DNA from 2 places in the Paenibacillus sp. J22P59 genome. Region 2 is predicted to be linked to the other one. Evidence: riboswitches for the same ligand, from Rfam matches in the RefSeq annotation. Region 2 holds a riboswitch; the other holds the start of a gene.
The links. Region 2 has a riboswitch for thiamine pyrophosphate ahead of thiC (phosphomethylpyrimidine synthase ThiC). Riboswitches for the same ligand answer to the same signal wherever they lie in the genome.
Positions count from the first base shown of each region.

Region 1: linked by a shared signal. The riboswitch ahead of AC50YO_RS07400 (ABC transporter substrate-binding protein) and the one ahead of thiC (phosphomethylpyrimidine synthase ThiC) in region 2 are both predicted to bind thiamine pyrophosphate.

Region 1 covers NZ_JBXENX010000003.1:440,104-448,020, forward strand. Annotated here, with positions in the region: gene AC50YO_RS07380 (hypothetical protein) at 1-125, opposite strand, end outside; gene AC50YO_RS07385 (mannose-1-phosphate guanylyltransferase) at 494-1,534, shown strand; gene AC50YO_RS07390 (GDP-mannose 4,6-dehydratase) at 1,531-2,496, shown strand; gene AC50YO_RS07395 (glycosyltransferase) at 2,537-3,859, opposite strand; TPP riboswitch at 4,084-4,194, shown strand; gene AC50YO_RS07400 (ABC transporter substrate-binding protein) at 4,349-5,380, shown strand; gene AC50YO_RS07405 (MTH1187 family thiamine-binding protein) at 5,408-5,710, shown strand; gene AC50YO_RS07410 (ABC transporter permease) at 5,700-6,482, shown strand; gene AC50YO_RS07415 (ABC transporter ATP-binding protein) at 6,479-7,270, shown strand; gene AC50YO_RS07420 (TatD family hydrolase) at 7,275-7,917, shown strand, end outside.
Region 2 covers NZ_JBXENX010000009.1:202,127-210,043, reverse strand. Annotated here, with positions in the region: gene AC50YO_RS17360 (hypothetical protein) at 1-678, shown strand, start outside; gene asd (archaetidylserine decarboxylase) at 747-1,538, opposite strand; gene AC50YO_RS17350 (TspO/MBR family protein) at 1,648-2,436, opposite strand; gene AC50YO_RS17345 (hypothetical protein) at 2,643-2,924, shown strand; gene AC50YO_RS17340 (glycosyltransferase family 4 protein) at 3,003-4,154, shown strand; TPP riboswitch at 4,210-4,314, shown strand; gene thiC (phosphomethylpyrimidine synthase ThiC) at 4,620-6,380, shown strand; gene AC50YO_RS17330 (ThiF family adenylyltransferase) at 6,394-7,506, shown strand; gene thiE (thiamine phosphate synthase) at 7,503-7,917, shown strand, end outside.

The sequences.
Region 1 (7,917 bases), on a different contig from region 2:
GGTCCTGTTAATCCAGTAGCACCTGTAGCGCCTGTAGGTCCAGTAGGCCCAGTTTGTCCTGTTGCACCTGTAAGCCCAGTAAGTCCTGTAAGTCCTGTAAGTCCTGTTAATCCTGTTTCACCCATATGAGAATCTCTCCTTTCGCTTAATATACTAAATTATATGTTGAAAGGCTGAGAGAGTGACGGTATCTGTCTCTATGAAAAAGGTCCATTTTATAAATAGAGAGTGTGATTGCAGATTAAAACAGCTTCTTGAGGAATTCCTTCATTAAAGAGAGTTTTATCAGTATCTTTGCAGCTCTTATGGGCGCTGGTATATGCCTGAATTTGTGTATAAGAGGTGATTCGTCCATTAGAATCTCTCTATCAAAGCATAAGATGGTAGTATGCATTCCCATCAACCAGCACGATGAACAGGAGGAAGGAGCTGCGGCTAAGATCATGATGAGATTAGTTCTAATAGAAGGAAGACCTTTTCGAGGTGAGCCTGCATGAAGGCAGTTATTATGGCAGGAGGCAAGGGGACGAGATTCTGGCCGAGGAGCACGACGGAGAAGCCTAAGCAATTCCTCTCCCTGACATCTGAGCATGCAACAATGCTGCAGCAGACGTACCAACGATTCCGGAGCTGCTTACCCGCTGAAGATATATTTGTCTCTGTTAGTGAAATGTATTTACCTATCGTAAAGGAGCAGCTTCCAGAGCTGGATAGCAGACGTATTATTGTAGAACCAGAGCAGCGAGATACGGCACCTTGTATTGCGTTAACGGCGAATTATTTCTTGCGAATGAATATGGATGAGGTCATTGTCACAGCACCCTCTGATCAATATATACCTGATTCGGAGGAACTGATGGAAGCGCTGAGGATTGCCGAAACAGCCGCAGTTAATGACGGAGTTGTAGTTACTCTGGGAATTGTTCCGACTAGGGCAGAGACTGGTTATGGTTATATCGAGGCAGATGAGTATGGGGTGAAATATGGGCAGCGGATCAGGGAAGTCAAAGCGTTTATTGAAAAGCCCTCAAAGGAAAAAGCAGAGCTGCTGATTAAATCCTCTAATATGTTCTGGAACAGCGGTATTTTCATATGGAAGCCCTCTACCATTGCGGGCTATATGAGAGAGTATCAACCGACGATGTGGTCTATCTTCGAGCTGGAAGGGGCTGCATTCCGTCAAGCTTATGGCGAGCTAGCCAAGCTGTCAATCGATTACGCTGTTGTTGAGAAGCTAAGCCTGCTCTACACGATCCCCATTGCGTTTACTTGGGATGATGTTGGAACATGGACCTCATTGGAGAGAATCTTCAAGACAAATGAAGAGGGGAACTTGCAGTTCGGTCCTATACATGCGTTCTCCACGCACAATAGTATTATCTATTCAGAGCATCAACGAATTATCGTTATTGGCGTGGAAGATCTTATAATCGTGTCTACACAGGAAGGGCTGCTTATTTGCCGCAAAGATGAGGAACAGAAGGTGAAGCAGGCTATCGCAGCCATCGATTGGGAGGAGGATCGAAAACAATGAAAGCACTAATTACAGGAGTATCCGGATTTGTTGGAAGCCATCTTGCGGAGCATTTGCTCAGTCATCAAGATGAGGTGATAGGAACGATTCGCAGCCACAGCTCAAGGAAGCACATTCACCATCTACTGCCGGCGCTTCGCCTGTATGAGTGTGAGTTGACGGATTCTTCGGCTGTGGAAAAGCTTATTAATGAGGTGAAACCTGATCTTATTTATCATTTAGCGGCGCAAAGCTTCGTGCCTGAGTCCTGGCTGTCGCCAGTCGAGACAATGAATAATAATTTGTCAGGGCAAATTCATTTGATGGAAGCAGTGAGGCGCTCAGGTCTGGCCTGCAAGCTATTGATTGTATGCTCTAGCGAGGAATATGGCCATGTGGAAGCGCATGAGGTGCCGATAAAGGAAACGAATCCTCTTAGGCCGCTCAGCCCTTATGCCGTTAGCAAGATTGCCCAAAACTATTTGGGTTATCAATATTATAAGTCGTATGGGCTTCATACCGTCTGTACGCGAACCTTTAATCATACGGGGCCAAGGCGCGGGGAGCAGTTCGTCACTTCGAATTTCGCCAAGCAAATTGTTGAGATTGAGAGAGGGCTGAAGCCGCCCATTCTGTACGTAGGCAATATGGCGGCGAAGCGGGACTTCACGGATGTACGAGATGTAGTGAGAGCGTATCGGCTCGCTCTGCGCGAGTGTGATGCGGGGGAAGTCTATAACATCGCCTCTGGAAGCTGCCGCGAGATTGGAGAAATGCTTGAGACGCTGCTAAGCTTCAGTACAGTCTCTATTACGATTGAAGAGGATTCAGCACGTCTTCGGCCTTCTGATGTTACGGTACTGGTGGGTGATTATTCCAAGTTTCATGCCAAAACCGGCTGGCATCCAGAAATTCCATTCGCGCAAACAATGGAGGATTTATTGAATTATTGGCGAGCGGAGCTTAAGGATAGCAGACCTTGATACAGCTGGAAAATTACTTCGTATCAAGGTCTGACCACATTCATAACAAGGAAAGCTCGGTCAACCGGGCTTTTATTTTTTGTCCGACGGCCAGCGGTGAAAAATGAGTATGAATCGTCTGTTGACCGTTCGCTGCAATGACTGTTCGCCATTCCGGTTCATGAACAAGCTTACGCATGTATTCTGCTGCATGGGCCACATTTGGCTCGGCCCAAGTCTGGTAGCTCTTGTACGGTCCCCAATCCTGTCCAAGCTGGACAAGCTCATAATTCACCGGGCAGGAGTTCGAGGCGTCCATAAAATCGGTATTGCCCGACCAGTTGGTGCCAATAACCGGCTTGCCCAAATACATGGCTTCCGCTAAGCCAAGCCCAAAGCCTTCTGAACGATGAAGAGACACGAAGCAATCACAACATTGGAGCAAGGAGTTAACCTCCAGCCTGGCTAGCCCGTGGTCGATCAAATAAATATTAGGCTGTTCTGAAGCGAGCTGACGTAGCGGGATCAGATCCTCCGGTCGGAAGTTCGTATTATTAATTTTCAATACGAGCCCGACTCTTGCATCATTCTTGTCAAAGGCTTGCTGGAATGCTTCGATAACGGCTTGCGGGTTCTTACGCAAGGTGGAGCTCTGTACATCGTACATCGTCATGAACAGAAAGCGGTCATTCGGCAAGCCAAGCGTATCTCTGGTTATAGCAGGGTCTGTTGTCACCTCAACCCCGTGAGGAATTGTAATGACAGGGACGGTTGACTTGAGCGAGATGGACTCTGACACGAACCGGGTGGATACCCATACTTCCTGAACGAGGTTGAAGGCAGGGACATACTCATCTGGGAAATCAGGCAGCTCCCAGTGCCAATAGCCGATATTATAGCGGTTGTGGAACAAGTCATTGCCGAAGTGCTCCAAGGCTGGGGTCATATAATCGGCATTCATATGAAAAATATTCGTATTATATTTCGGTGTGGCTATCATTTTGTGAGCCCAGCTCATATCTGACATTCTGGAGGCTACAGTTAAAGGGAAATTCATCATGCCAAAAGGAATATCAGCAGCCTCGACGGCTCTAGCAGCAAGACGCGCGGATTCACCGATGCCCATCTCGGCATGAATGAAGCCGACGATATTGATGCCGCTGCTCTTAGAGGATTCCTTATGCCTGGAATGGACCGGCTTGGATGACCGGTTCTTCGACCTGCTTTGTTTCAGCAATTTTTTATGCCGTTTGGGGCGTTTTTTTCTCCTTGCCAGCTTCTTGATAGTCTGACGCTTTTTTTTCCGTCCCCCTGCCTTGAATTTGCGGCGCAGTTTTCTTGCAGAGGGCTTAGGAGGCTTTTTTCTTTTTTTTATTTGTCCCAATGGCTTCAGTCCTCTTTCGTTATTAGCGGATATGCACTCGACTATATTCTATTCAATGAATCGGACAGATTGATGGACAGCAACCTACGCAGGATGAAAAAGCGGCGATTGCCTACGATTTACAAGCAGAGCTGTCTTTTTTTCGGATCGTCAATTCGGTACGGGAAAATTATGTATAGCTTTTCAGAGGGGATTTGATATAATAATAGCTATTGACCTAACTGAATAGTTCCGGGGAGCTGGTTGAGGCTGGCTGAGAGGGAATTCCAATGATAATTCCGACCCTTACACCTGATCTGGATAATGCCAGCGTAGGAATCGAAGCGTGAATGTGTCTGCTTGCAGTTATGCAGAACGTTTGCGGCAGCAGCCGATTATTGGCGTCCTTCTGATCAGAAGGGCGTTTTTTTGTTGTTCTTATGCGAGATCCAGGGAGCCGTTCATGCATCGTCATAACATCATTGTACTGTGGAGAAGGAGAGTTGCGTAATGAAGAGACAGAGCTTATTGGCATGGAGAAATGGAAGGACGATGATCGCCTTGCTCGCGATAGCGATGCTCGTTGCAGGCTGCGGAGCGAACAGCAAGAATGAACCAGGCTCGTCGGAAGAAGCGTTGAAGAAGGTTAAGGTCGTACTGGATTGGACTGCTAATACGAATCATACTGGCTTGTATGTAGCACGAGATAAAGGCTTCTTCAAGGAGCAAGGACTTGATGTGGAAATTATCCAGCCGGGACAGGATGGATCAGATAAAATGGTGGCGTCCGGCAGCGCAGAGTTCGGCGTGAGCTATCAAGAGTCGCTGACGATGGCTCGCATTGCGGGTGTGCCTATCGTATCCTTGGCAGCAGTTATTCAGCATAATACATCCGGCTTTGCTTCCCCGCTGGATAAGGGAATTGATTCTCCTAAGAAGTTTGAAGGCCATACGTATGGCGGCTGGGGAGCCCCAGTAGAAGCTGAGGTTATTGCCTCGCTGATGCAAGAGGAGAATGCCGATGTATCCAAGGTGAACATTATGAGCATTGGCGATGCTGATTTCTTCACAGCAGTTAAGCGTGATATTGATTTTGCTTGGATTTATTATGCATGGACAGGCGTAGAGGCCGAGCTGCGGGGCGAGAAGCTGAACATGGTTTATTTGACCGATTATAGTGACAAGCTGGATTATTATACGCCAGTGCTGACGACAAGCGAGAAGATGATTGCGGATCAGCCAGAGCTTGTGAAGGCATTCGTTGCTGGAGCAGCAGCAGGCTATCAGTATGCTATTGAGCATCCGGAGGATGCAGCAGAGGTGTTGATCAAGGCTGAGCCGGATCTTAACCCGGAGCTTGTGCGTGCGAGCCAGAAATGGCTGAGCCCGAAATATCAGGATGATGCTTCCCGCTGGGGCGAGCAGAAGCTGGAGGTATGGGAGAACTACGCGGAATGGATGTTCGAGCACAAGCTGCTTGAGCAGGAATTGGATGCTGACAAAGCGTTCACAAATGAATTTTTGCCTGAAAAACAATCTTAATAATAAGACAACAAAGGAGCAATCATGATGGCAAACGCACTAGTAAGCATTCAGATTATACCTTCGACACCGGGCGGTGAGAGTGTCTATCCTTATGTCGACAAGGCTATTGAAGTCATTAAAGCATCAGGTGTCCCTTATCGGGTTGCGCCGCTTGAGACAACGATGGAAGGAGATCTCTCCGAGCTAATGGGCATTATTCAGGACATGAATGAAGCGATGGCAGAGATCGGCTGCCCGTCTGTTATATCACAAGTGAAAATTTTATATAATCCAACGGCAGGAGCTTCGATGGGACGATTGCTGGAGAAATACCCAGATGGACAATAAAGGAAAACATTTTGCCAGCGTATGGCCTCCAGCTGTCGTCTTGGCCGCTCTCCTCGTTATTTGGCAGGCAGCTGTTGTGTGGGGAGACATACCGGCATGGAAGCTTCCTTCACCGCTTGCAATCGCAAAAGAAGCGATTCAGATCTGGCCGAGGCTGATGGAACATACAGGAGCAACGGTACAGCTAATGCTGTTTGGTTTCTTAGGAGGTGCTGCGGCGGGCTTTGTGCTCGCCGCTTCGCTGCATCTTATCCCAGGTGCTCGAAAGGCGCTTTATCCTCTGCTCGTCTTGTCACAGAATGTGCCAATAGTAGCTATAGGCCCGCTGCTTACTATCTGGCTCGGATACGGCGTACTGCCTAAGCTGATTCTAGTCTGGCTTGTCTGTTTTTTTCCGATTTCGATTGCGATCTTATCCGGTCTGCAAGATACCGATGCTTCGCTGCGCAACTATATGAGGATGATCGGGGCCTCCAAATGGCAGCTGTTCTGGCGCTTGGAGTTGCCCGGCTCCGTTACCCATTTATTTTCTGGCCTCAAAATTGCGGCTTCCTACGCGGTGCTTAGCGCAGTAGTAGCTGAGTGGATCGGCGCGCAGAGAGGGCTTGGTTATTTTATGCTCATGTCGTCTAAAGGCTTTATGCCTACTCGCGTTTTTGCAGCCGTCTTCCTTATCGTTGCTCTGAGTCTAACCTTGTTCGGAATTGTCGTCCTTGTGGAGCGGCTCGTTATCCGGTGGCGCCCTGCAGCAAAGGAGGGGAAAAAGACATGAGCTCTATCACGAAGACCACTGCACATAGCGCTTTGGAGTTAATTGATGTTCGCAAAGATTTTGGCAAGGGAATCGCGAAGAAGGAAATTTTGGGAGGCATATCGCTCGTTGTAGAAGAGGGAGAGTTCGTATCCATCATTGGCCCATCGGGCAGCGGCAAGACGACGCTATTCCAGCTTATTGGCGGACTGGAGCCGCTTACGGCAGGTGAAGTGCGAATTAACGGGAATGTAACGACCGGTACGAGCGGCCATATCGCTTATATGCCGCAGCAGGCATCGCTGCTCCCATGGCGGTCTGTCGCTGCGAATATTGAACTTGCGCTGCAAATCTCCGGTCAACAACGAGATCAGGCCAAGAAGCTCACACATGATTGGCTTAATCGTATAGGCTTAGCCGACTATGCGAATGAATACCCGCATGTGTTGTCAGGGGGCATGCAGCAGCGTGTATCTTTCCTGCGGGCGCTTCTTGCCCCGCAGCCACTGATGCTGCTCGATGAGCCTTTTGGAGCGTTGGATGCATTGACGCGCCAGCATATGCAGCAATGGCTTATGACGATCTGGGAGGAGAATCGCAGGTCAGTCCTGTTCATTACCCACAGTATCGAGGAAGCACTGCTGCTGTCTGATCGAATTGTCGTATTGTCCGCGGCTCCAGCTGTCATTGTAAAGGAGTTCGTTGTTCCTTTCAGCAGACCGCGGGGAGAGCAGCTATGGACCAATACCGAATTCAATGAACTGAAACAAAAAATATATGCACTGCTTCACCAGTCGCAAAGGATGTGATCGGATGTCAGAGAGCCTTGGTATAGATGCTCATATTCATCTAGACGGTTATGAAGAAGGCAAGAGAATCGCCATGCTGGAACGCTCCTTTGCTGCGGGAATTGAAGCCGTGATCGCTGTGTCCATGGATGAGGCTTCTTGTGAGACGAATCGTGATCTGGCGAAGAGATACCCTGGCAAGGTTCATCCTGCCTACGGCTTTCACCCGGAGCAAGCATTGCCGGAGCAGGCTGCACTGGAGCAATTGATTGATTGGATACGGGAGAAGCATGCGGCTGGTGAAGCCTTTGCTATCGGTGAAGTCGGCCTGCCTTATTATTCTCGTACGGAAGCAGATGAGCAAGGAGACAAGTTTGATGAAGCTCCCTATGTCGCACTTTTGGAACGATTCGCGGCACTTGCAGCAGAGCTGGATCGACCATTGGTGCTGCATGCTGTCTATGAGGATGCGGCGAAAGCATGCGATAGTTTGGAGCGTCATGGGGTAAGAAGAGCCCACTTTCACTGGTTCAAAGGAGACGAGGCGACGATTAATCGAATGATTAAGAATGGCTATTATGTCTCCATTACGCCTGATATTGCCTACGAGGCGGAGATTCAAGCTCTTGTTCTTCGTTATCCTCTGGACCTGCTTATGGTCGAGACCG
Region 2 (7,917 bases):
CAGGCCATTGCCGAAATTAAGCAATCTATTGATCGCGAAACAGGGGTATTGATCTGGAAGGATGGCTTTGTCATTGTAACTGGCTATGATGACAAGCAAGGAGTGCTGTATTTGGCAGATGGTTTGTCTGAGAAGCATCGAACGCTGCACTATGCTGATTTTGGACGCAATCAGTCCCCGTATTGGTATTATCAGTGCTTCGAGGATCGTATCGTGCTGGATGAGTCGGAGGTATACAAAGAATCTCTTATTCAAGCTATTTATAAATGGGAGACGCATGATCTTATGCTGCCTGAACAGCAATATGCATGCGGCAGATCAGCTTACGATGCTATTATAGCGGCTCTGTATAGCGAGGATTATGAGATGGAAGGCTTACAGGAGATTAGCCGTTGTTATGCAGCGGCCAAAAAAGATATTGAGCTGTATGCCAGTACGTTGGAACGGCTATGGCCGCAGGTGGCTCCGGCAGCTTATTACTATGCTCAGGTCGCACAGAATTTTGAGCAGATAGCTGCGATAGTTGCGAATAGGGATACTTTCAAGAAGCATTCTGTCAGCGAACTGATTGCGCTATTCCAAGAAGCGAAGCAGATGGAGGAAGAGGCAATTCAGGCTTGTAAATTATTAATGCGTGAAACGATGAATAATCGGTTTCATGATATTGCGCTGAGATAGCAGTATGCGATATTGGAATAACAAACAGGCGCCGGTTGCGTACCGGCGCCTGTTTGTTGTCCATCCAACTATTTTTGTTCTACTAATGTACCGAGTCTCTCGCCTACCTTAACTTTTAGACCGGGCCCCAGATCACTGCGGGCAGAGAAGGTGTCATCCTCCATCAAGAGAACGACAGTTGAACCGAATTCAAAATAAGCCAGCTCATCGCCTTTATTGGAAGTATCACGGATGGGCTCAGCATAGCGAATGCTGCTGACATTCATGGCTCCAACCTTAATAACGGCAATCTCTCCTTGCGCATGCTGAATATAGGTAATTAGCCGTTCATTGCGGCTTAGCACACGGCGCATTCGCCGAAGCCCAAAGTCATTGACGGGATATACCTTCCCAAGCACATGCTCGCGTTCAACGATCCGGCCTTCTACCGGGGTATGTATACGATGGTAATCGGTCGGACTCAGATAGAGCACGATGTAATAGCCATCACGGTAATTGGCGATTCGCGGAGAGCGATTAAGCAGCTCCTCAATCGTGTAGTCCTGCCCCTTCACATTGAAGAGCATACCAGATTCAATGGGTCCTGCTCCCGTAATCAAGGCATCGACTGGACTAATCAGAGCGTCTTGATCCGTGTGGATGGCTCTTGTCCCTGGCTTCAAACGGCGAGTGAAAAATTCATTCAATGTACTATATTCATGCAAGGCCTTCTCCGCTTCTTCAACCTTTATCCCGTACATGCGGGCAAACCTTGGGATGAACAAGCGGCTCATTCTCGATTGCGCGAAGCGCCCAGTTAATCTGGAGATCCATTTGCGTGAGCTTAATTCCGTCATGGCACGAAGTAACCGATCTATCATGCTCGTACCGTCACGTCCTTTCCTGCATCAGATGTCAAAGTATCTCCGAACAGTGTGACACAACATGGTCTACAAATCAATAGAAAACAGCGACTTAGCGATTAGTCCATTAGGAGGAGAAGGTCGGTTTATAAGAATTGCCTTCCGTTCGCTTACGAACGACCAATAGAACTATGAACAGAAGAAGAATAATGGCGTAGATCAGTCCAGCATAATAGATCGTTAGGTGCGCCTGCTGCTCGATTGCGATTGCAGTAAATGCCCAGATGAATACAGCCACATAAGCGGGATCTTTATAGCGCCAGCCAACAATACCAGCGAGCAAGAAAGCAACGGTGAGCATAATAATGGTCCAGGTGATATCGGTTAATCCCCATCCATCCCAGTTCGCTGCATAGAGGGCAGAAGCGATATTCACAATAGTTGCCACACTAATCCAACCTAGATAGAGGCTGAAAGGCAGCTGTACGAGCCAGCGTTCGCGAGGCAAAGCTGTCCAAGTCCCTGTGTGTGTTGCTCTGGTGCGAATGTAGATGGTGAGGATGGAGATCAAGAGGGCAAGCATAATAAATACGCTGATGTAGATTCGCTCATTATGCCAGGCAACAAGCCAGAGGGCATTCAGCAGGCAGCTGATGAAGAAGAAGGGTCCAATCGCATTGATCTTGGAGCTTGTTTGTCCTGCTTTAGTAAAGGAGTAGAAAATAAATCCGATTAATAAAATATAGATTATGCTCCAGATGGAGAAAGCGTATCCAGCAGGCATGATAAGCACAGGATATTGTGCGGAGAGCTCCCCCGTTGTTTTGCCTCCCAGAGGAAGCCATTGTGCTAATCCATTAACGATAAGAACAAGAACGAGCCCTAGGGCATTCAAAATACGATAAAGTTGGTTCATCGCCGACACCTCTTTTTTTGAATTAGGTAAAAAAACAACACGGAGTAGGAATACGTGTTGTTTAAATATGTATTCCCCATGTCTTCATTGTATTAAACGCTGCTGTAAATTAAGCCAACGATTCGAAGCATGCGTAATTGGTTTAAGGAAGGGTGATTAGACCGATAATGACCGATAAGTAAAGATAAGTGAGGTGAAGCTTAGCAATGATGCTGATGATTGGTTTGGTACTGGCAGTTGGTTCTATTCTAGTTGGATGGATTGGCTATAAAAGCCCATTTGCATTGAAGCTGTTCGATGGCGCAGCGGCTATATCGCTATTTGTGGTCATCGTGATTATCGCCGCTACTACACTGCGGGTTCTTGCGGATGGGACGGTGTTCATGACGGAAATTCATGCTTTTTTGCTTAATCCTTTCTTTCTTGCGGGCAGTGCCTACTTATCCATTTATACGTTGTCGAGGGTTGGCTTGTCTTTATGGAAGTAGGCTAGTCCTGCCTATGTGGCAAGTCTGTATGTTGCAACGTATGCTAACTGCAAAAAGAGTAGGAGGCATACGCGCGAAGTGGCACCAACGAAAGTAGCGTTCGTTACGCCGGGATCATTCCCTATACCGTCCTCTAGAAGCAGCTCTGTCGAGAGAGTCGTAGAAAAATTCGTACCGCTTCTGCAACCGCATATCGAGCCTCGTATTTACGGAAGAGCAGTACGTCATTTGTCTCGGACGGGCTTGATCAACAATGTGGTATGCGAGCGTTATGATGCGAGAAGCAAATCAGCCTATGTCGCAGCTGTAGCGCGTGCCATTCGTCGATTTGATCCACAATACATTCAAGTGGAGAACCGTCCGCAATACGTTCTAACTCTGAAACGAAGCTGCCCATCTGCGAAAATATGGCTTAATCTCCATTCATCGACGTTTATAGCTCCCTCGTATATCTCCTTCGACAAGCTGCGGCGCAGTCTGAGAGCAGCGGATAAAATTATTGTAAATAGTGAGTTCTTGTTACGAACGGTAGCACGAAAAGTGCCGGAGATTGCTGACAAGCTGCGTGTCGTCTATCCCGGGGTCGATATTGAGAGATTTCCTTCGCGCTTTACATTGAGCGGCAGCTTGCTGAGAGAGGCGATCCGGGAACGTAAATGGGTGAGTGGACGCAAAGTAGTTATCTTCATCGGACGGTTGATTCCGCTCAAAGGCGTACATCATTTACTGCGGATCATGCCGAGGCTGGCTAAGAACTACCCAGACTTGCTGGTAGTCGTTGTGGGCAGTCCCTATTATGGCTCACATCGCTCAACCGCTTATTCCCGTAAGCTAATTAGGTTGGGCAATCAATGTAAGAGCAACGTATTGTTCGTTCCTTATGTTCCCTACACGGAAGTGCCAGATTGGTTCTCTGCTGCTGACATTGCCGTTGTGCCTTCAGGACAGAGAGAAGCGTTCGGGCTTGTGAATGTAGAGGCAATGGCAACCGGAATGCCAGTCATTGCAACCCGTGCAGGCGGGATGAAAGAGATTATCCGGGACGGGGTTACGGGCTATTTGATCGACCAGCAGCAATTGGCCTCTGAGCTTGCCGAGAAGCTCGATATTCTGCTAAGGGACGAGTCGCTAAGGGACGCTATGGGACGCGAAAGCCGTGCCAGAGTCGAGGCTATGTTTACCTGGGAGCATACGGCTGCGAGGTGGCTGGAGCTGCTTCGGGAGCGTTGACAGTTGGAAAAATTTAATTGACAAGGCGCTTTGCTAGAGGGTATAGTCGAACCAGGAAATCCACTAGGGGCGCCTTTATGGGCTGAGATAAAGCATCTGCTTTGGTCCCTTTGAACCTGATCTGGGTTATGCCAGCGTAGGAAAGTGGAATTGTGCCCCTTACTGTGAGCGTTACTCATTCCTAGACGTTAGGAATGGTCCGTTTGCATGGTCCGCACACTTCAACCGCCCCTTCGCCGGAGCGGTCTATTTGTTTATTGCCGCTGCCGGAGAAATACGAAGAAGCGATAAGGTCCCATTTGCCTTGTGATAACGAACGACGTTGTGCCTTAGCAGGACGACAACGCCGGTATCAATCTGGCAATGTAGGCTAAGCTGCTGTATTTCAGAAGAAGGCGAATCACTTTTATGAATGCAAGCATACCTCCTAGTGGGATTTTCATATTCCATGGGGAGGTTTTTTTTATGCCAATATTAACGACGCCATTGCCGGGAAGCCGGAAAGTATACGTAAGCGGCTCCAGAGAAGATATTCAAGTGCCAATGAGAGAAATTGCCCTTGAGGCAAGTACAGGGCGTAACGGCGAGGTTCAGCCAAATGAGCCAATCCGGGTCTATGATGCGAGCGGCCTTTATACCGATACCAACTTTCAAACGAATATAAGAGAAGGCTTGCCGCTGCTGCGCAAGAATTGGATTGAGGAGCGGGGCGATGTCGAGGTGTATGATGGGCGTACAGCACGCCCGGAGGATAATGGCTTCTCGACAGAGGAGAAGGTTATAGATAAGGGTGCAGAGCTATTCCCCATTACCCAGCGTCCGCTGCGCGCCAAGCTGGGTGCGAATGTTACTCAACTGCATTATGCCCGTCAAGGTATTGTGACGCCAGAGATGGAATATATCGCGATTCGTGAAGGAATGGAGCCTGAATTCATTCGCTCAGAGGTGGCTGCGGGACGTGCGATTATTCCAGCGAATATTAACCATTCGGAGAGCGAGCCGATGATTATCGGCCGTCATTTCCATGTGAAGATCAATGCGAATATCGGCAATTCGGCTGTCGCTTCCTCCATCGAGGAAGAAGTTGAGAAGATGACTTGGGCAACGCGCTGGGGCGCGGATACCATTATGGATTTGTCGACGGGGAAAAACATACATACTACGCGCGAATGGATCGTTCGCAATTCACCGGTTCCCGTCGGTACGGTGCCTATTTATCAGGCTTTGGAAAAGGTTAATGGGAAAGCCGAGGATTTGAGCTGGGAAGTATTCCGGGATACGCTGATTGAACAGGCAGAGCAAGGTGTTGATTACTTCACAATCCATGCAGGCGTGCTGCTGAGGTATATACCGCTGACTGCAAAGCGTGTAACAGGAATCGTCTCTCGCGGCGGGTCGATCATGGCGGCATGGTGCCTGGCGCATCATAGGGAAAACTTTCTGTATACGCATTTTGAAGAAATCTGTGAAATTATGAAGGCGTATGACGTCTCTTTCTCCCTTGGAGACGGACTGCGTCCGGGTTCAATTGCTGATGCGAATGATGCTGCTCAGTTCGCGGAGCTGGATACGCTGGGTGAACTGACGAAGATTGCTTGGAAGCATGATGTGCAGGTCATGATTGAGGGGCCAGGTCATGTCCCGATGCATTTGATCAAAGAAAATATGGATCGCCAGCTTGAAGTATGCGACGAAGCGCCCTTTTATACGCTTGGTCCTCTAACGACTGATATTGCTCCTGGCTATGACCATATTACCTCCGCAATCGGTGCGGCTATGATAGGCTGGTTCGGAACAGCGATGCTATGCTATGTAACGCCTAAAGAGCATCTTGGCTTGCCAAACAAAGAGGATGTCAAGGAAGGCGTAATCACCTACAAAATTGCCGCGCATGCGGCTGATTTGGCTAAGGGCCACCCTCGTGCCCGCCAGCGCGATGATGCTTTATCCAAGGCAAGATTTGAATTCCGCTGGCGCGATCAATTCCATCTGTCGCTTGATCCGGAGAGAGCGATGTCTTATCACGATGAGACTCTTCCGGCAGATGCCGCGAAGTCAGCCCACTTCTGCTCCATGTGCGGACCCAAATTTTGCAGTATGAGGATTACGCAGGATATTCGTGAGTATGCAGCGCAGAATGGGCTGGAAACGACGGAAGCGATTGAAGCAGGGATGAAGGAAAAAGCGGATGCCTTCAAAGCAGCCGGAAGCTCTATCTATGCTTGAGGAAGGGCCAATCATGACTAAGGATCGACTGAATGAGCGATACTCCAGGCAAATTCGGTTCGCTCCAATTCGCTACGAAGGGCAGCGCAAGCTCGGGGAAGCTTGCGTCGTCATTGTCGGGACTGGTGCGCTCGGCGCTTCTCTTGCACAGCATATGGTCCGCGCGGGGATAGGAGAGGTGCGACTAGCGGACCGTGATTTCGTAGAGCCGAGCAATTTGCAGCGGCAGGTGCTCTTCGATGAAGCGGATGCGTTGGAGGCTATGCCCAAAGCTGTCGCGGCCGCTAATAAGCTTCGGAGAATTAATAGTGAGGTGCAGGTGAAGCCTTACGTACTTGAGGTGAATCAGAAGACGGCTCCGTCCTTGCTTGCTGGCGCTGATCTAGTGCTCGATGGTACAGATAATACTGCTACTAGATTACTGCTGAGCGACCTATGCTACAGAGGCAGCATTCCTTTTGTATATGGCGGCATTGCAGGCGCACAAGGAATGACAGCGACGCTCGTGCCTGGTCGTACAGCCTGTCTTCGCTGCTTGATCGGAGGCATGGAGGAGGAGCAGGAGGGAGACACCTGTGATACGCTCGGTGTCATCTCACCTGCTGTGGAATTTATCGCTTCCCTGCAAGCGGTAGAAGCGCTGAAATGGCTGACGGGAAATCGCAGCAGCGTTCGCAGCACCTGGATTACGATGGATCTGTGGTCGTTCCGGCTCAAGGAATCAAGGCTGCCCGTCTGTCGGCCGGAATGCGCTTATTGTGGAAGCGGGAGCAGCGCTCATCCTATTGGAAGAGAGGAAGCCGCTCACTCCGAGAAGCTTAAGCAGGAGCATGATTATGAACAGGATCCTGAGTATATTCCTGCTTTGTTATGCGGCCGTGATATGGTACAGGTGACTATGCCAGAAGCGCTGGAATTATCCAGCTTGCAGGAGGAGCTCGGAGCAATGGGCTGCAAGGTAACGGCTAATCCATATTTGCTGCGTGCTGAGCTTCCGGAAGGATTAAGATTGGTTCTATTCCCCGACGGTCGTGTTCTGGTGCAAGGGACAGGAGACTTGCGGGTGGCCGTCCAGTTATGCAAGCAGTATGCGAGCAGCAGGCAGAGGGAGGAGCATAAAGTATGAGCAGGTTGAATTGGGATGCGATATCGCTGTATGTGATTACAGGGGACAATTATCATCCCGGCAGACCGATGTTGGAAGTAATGGAGCAGGCATTGCTTGGCGGTGCCCAAATCGTTCAGCTGAGGAACAAAACGGCTGATAAAAAACAGATAGTAGAGCAGGCCTACGCGCTGCGCGAGCTGACGAAGCGCTATAATGTACCGCTTATTATTAATGACTATGTGGATATTGCGCTGGAGGTTCAGGCAGACGGTGTTCATCTTGGGCAAGACGATATGTCCATTGAAGAGGCAAGGCAATTACTAGGGCCAAATCGAATCATTGGCATATCGACACATCATATCGAACAAGCGAGACATGCGGCTGCCTCAGGCGCTGATTATATTGGAGTAGGACCTGTCTATCCAACTG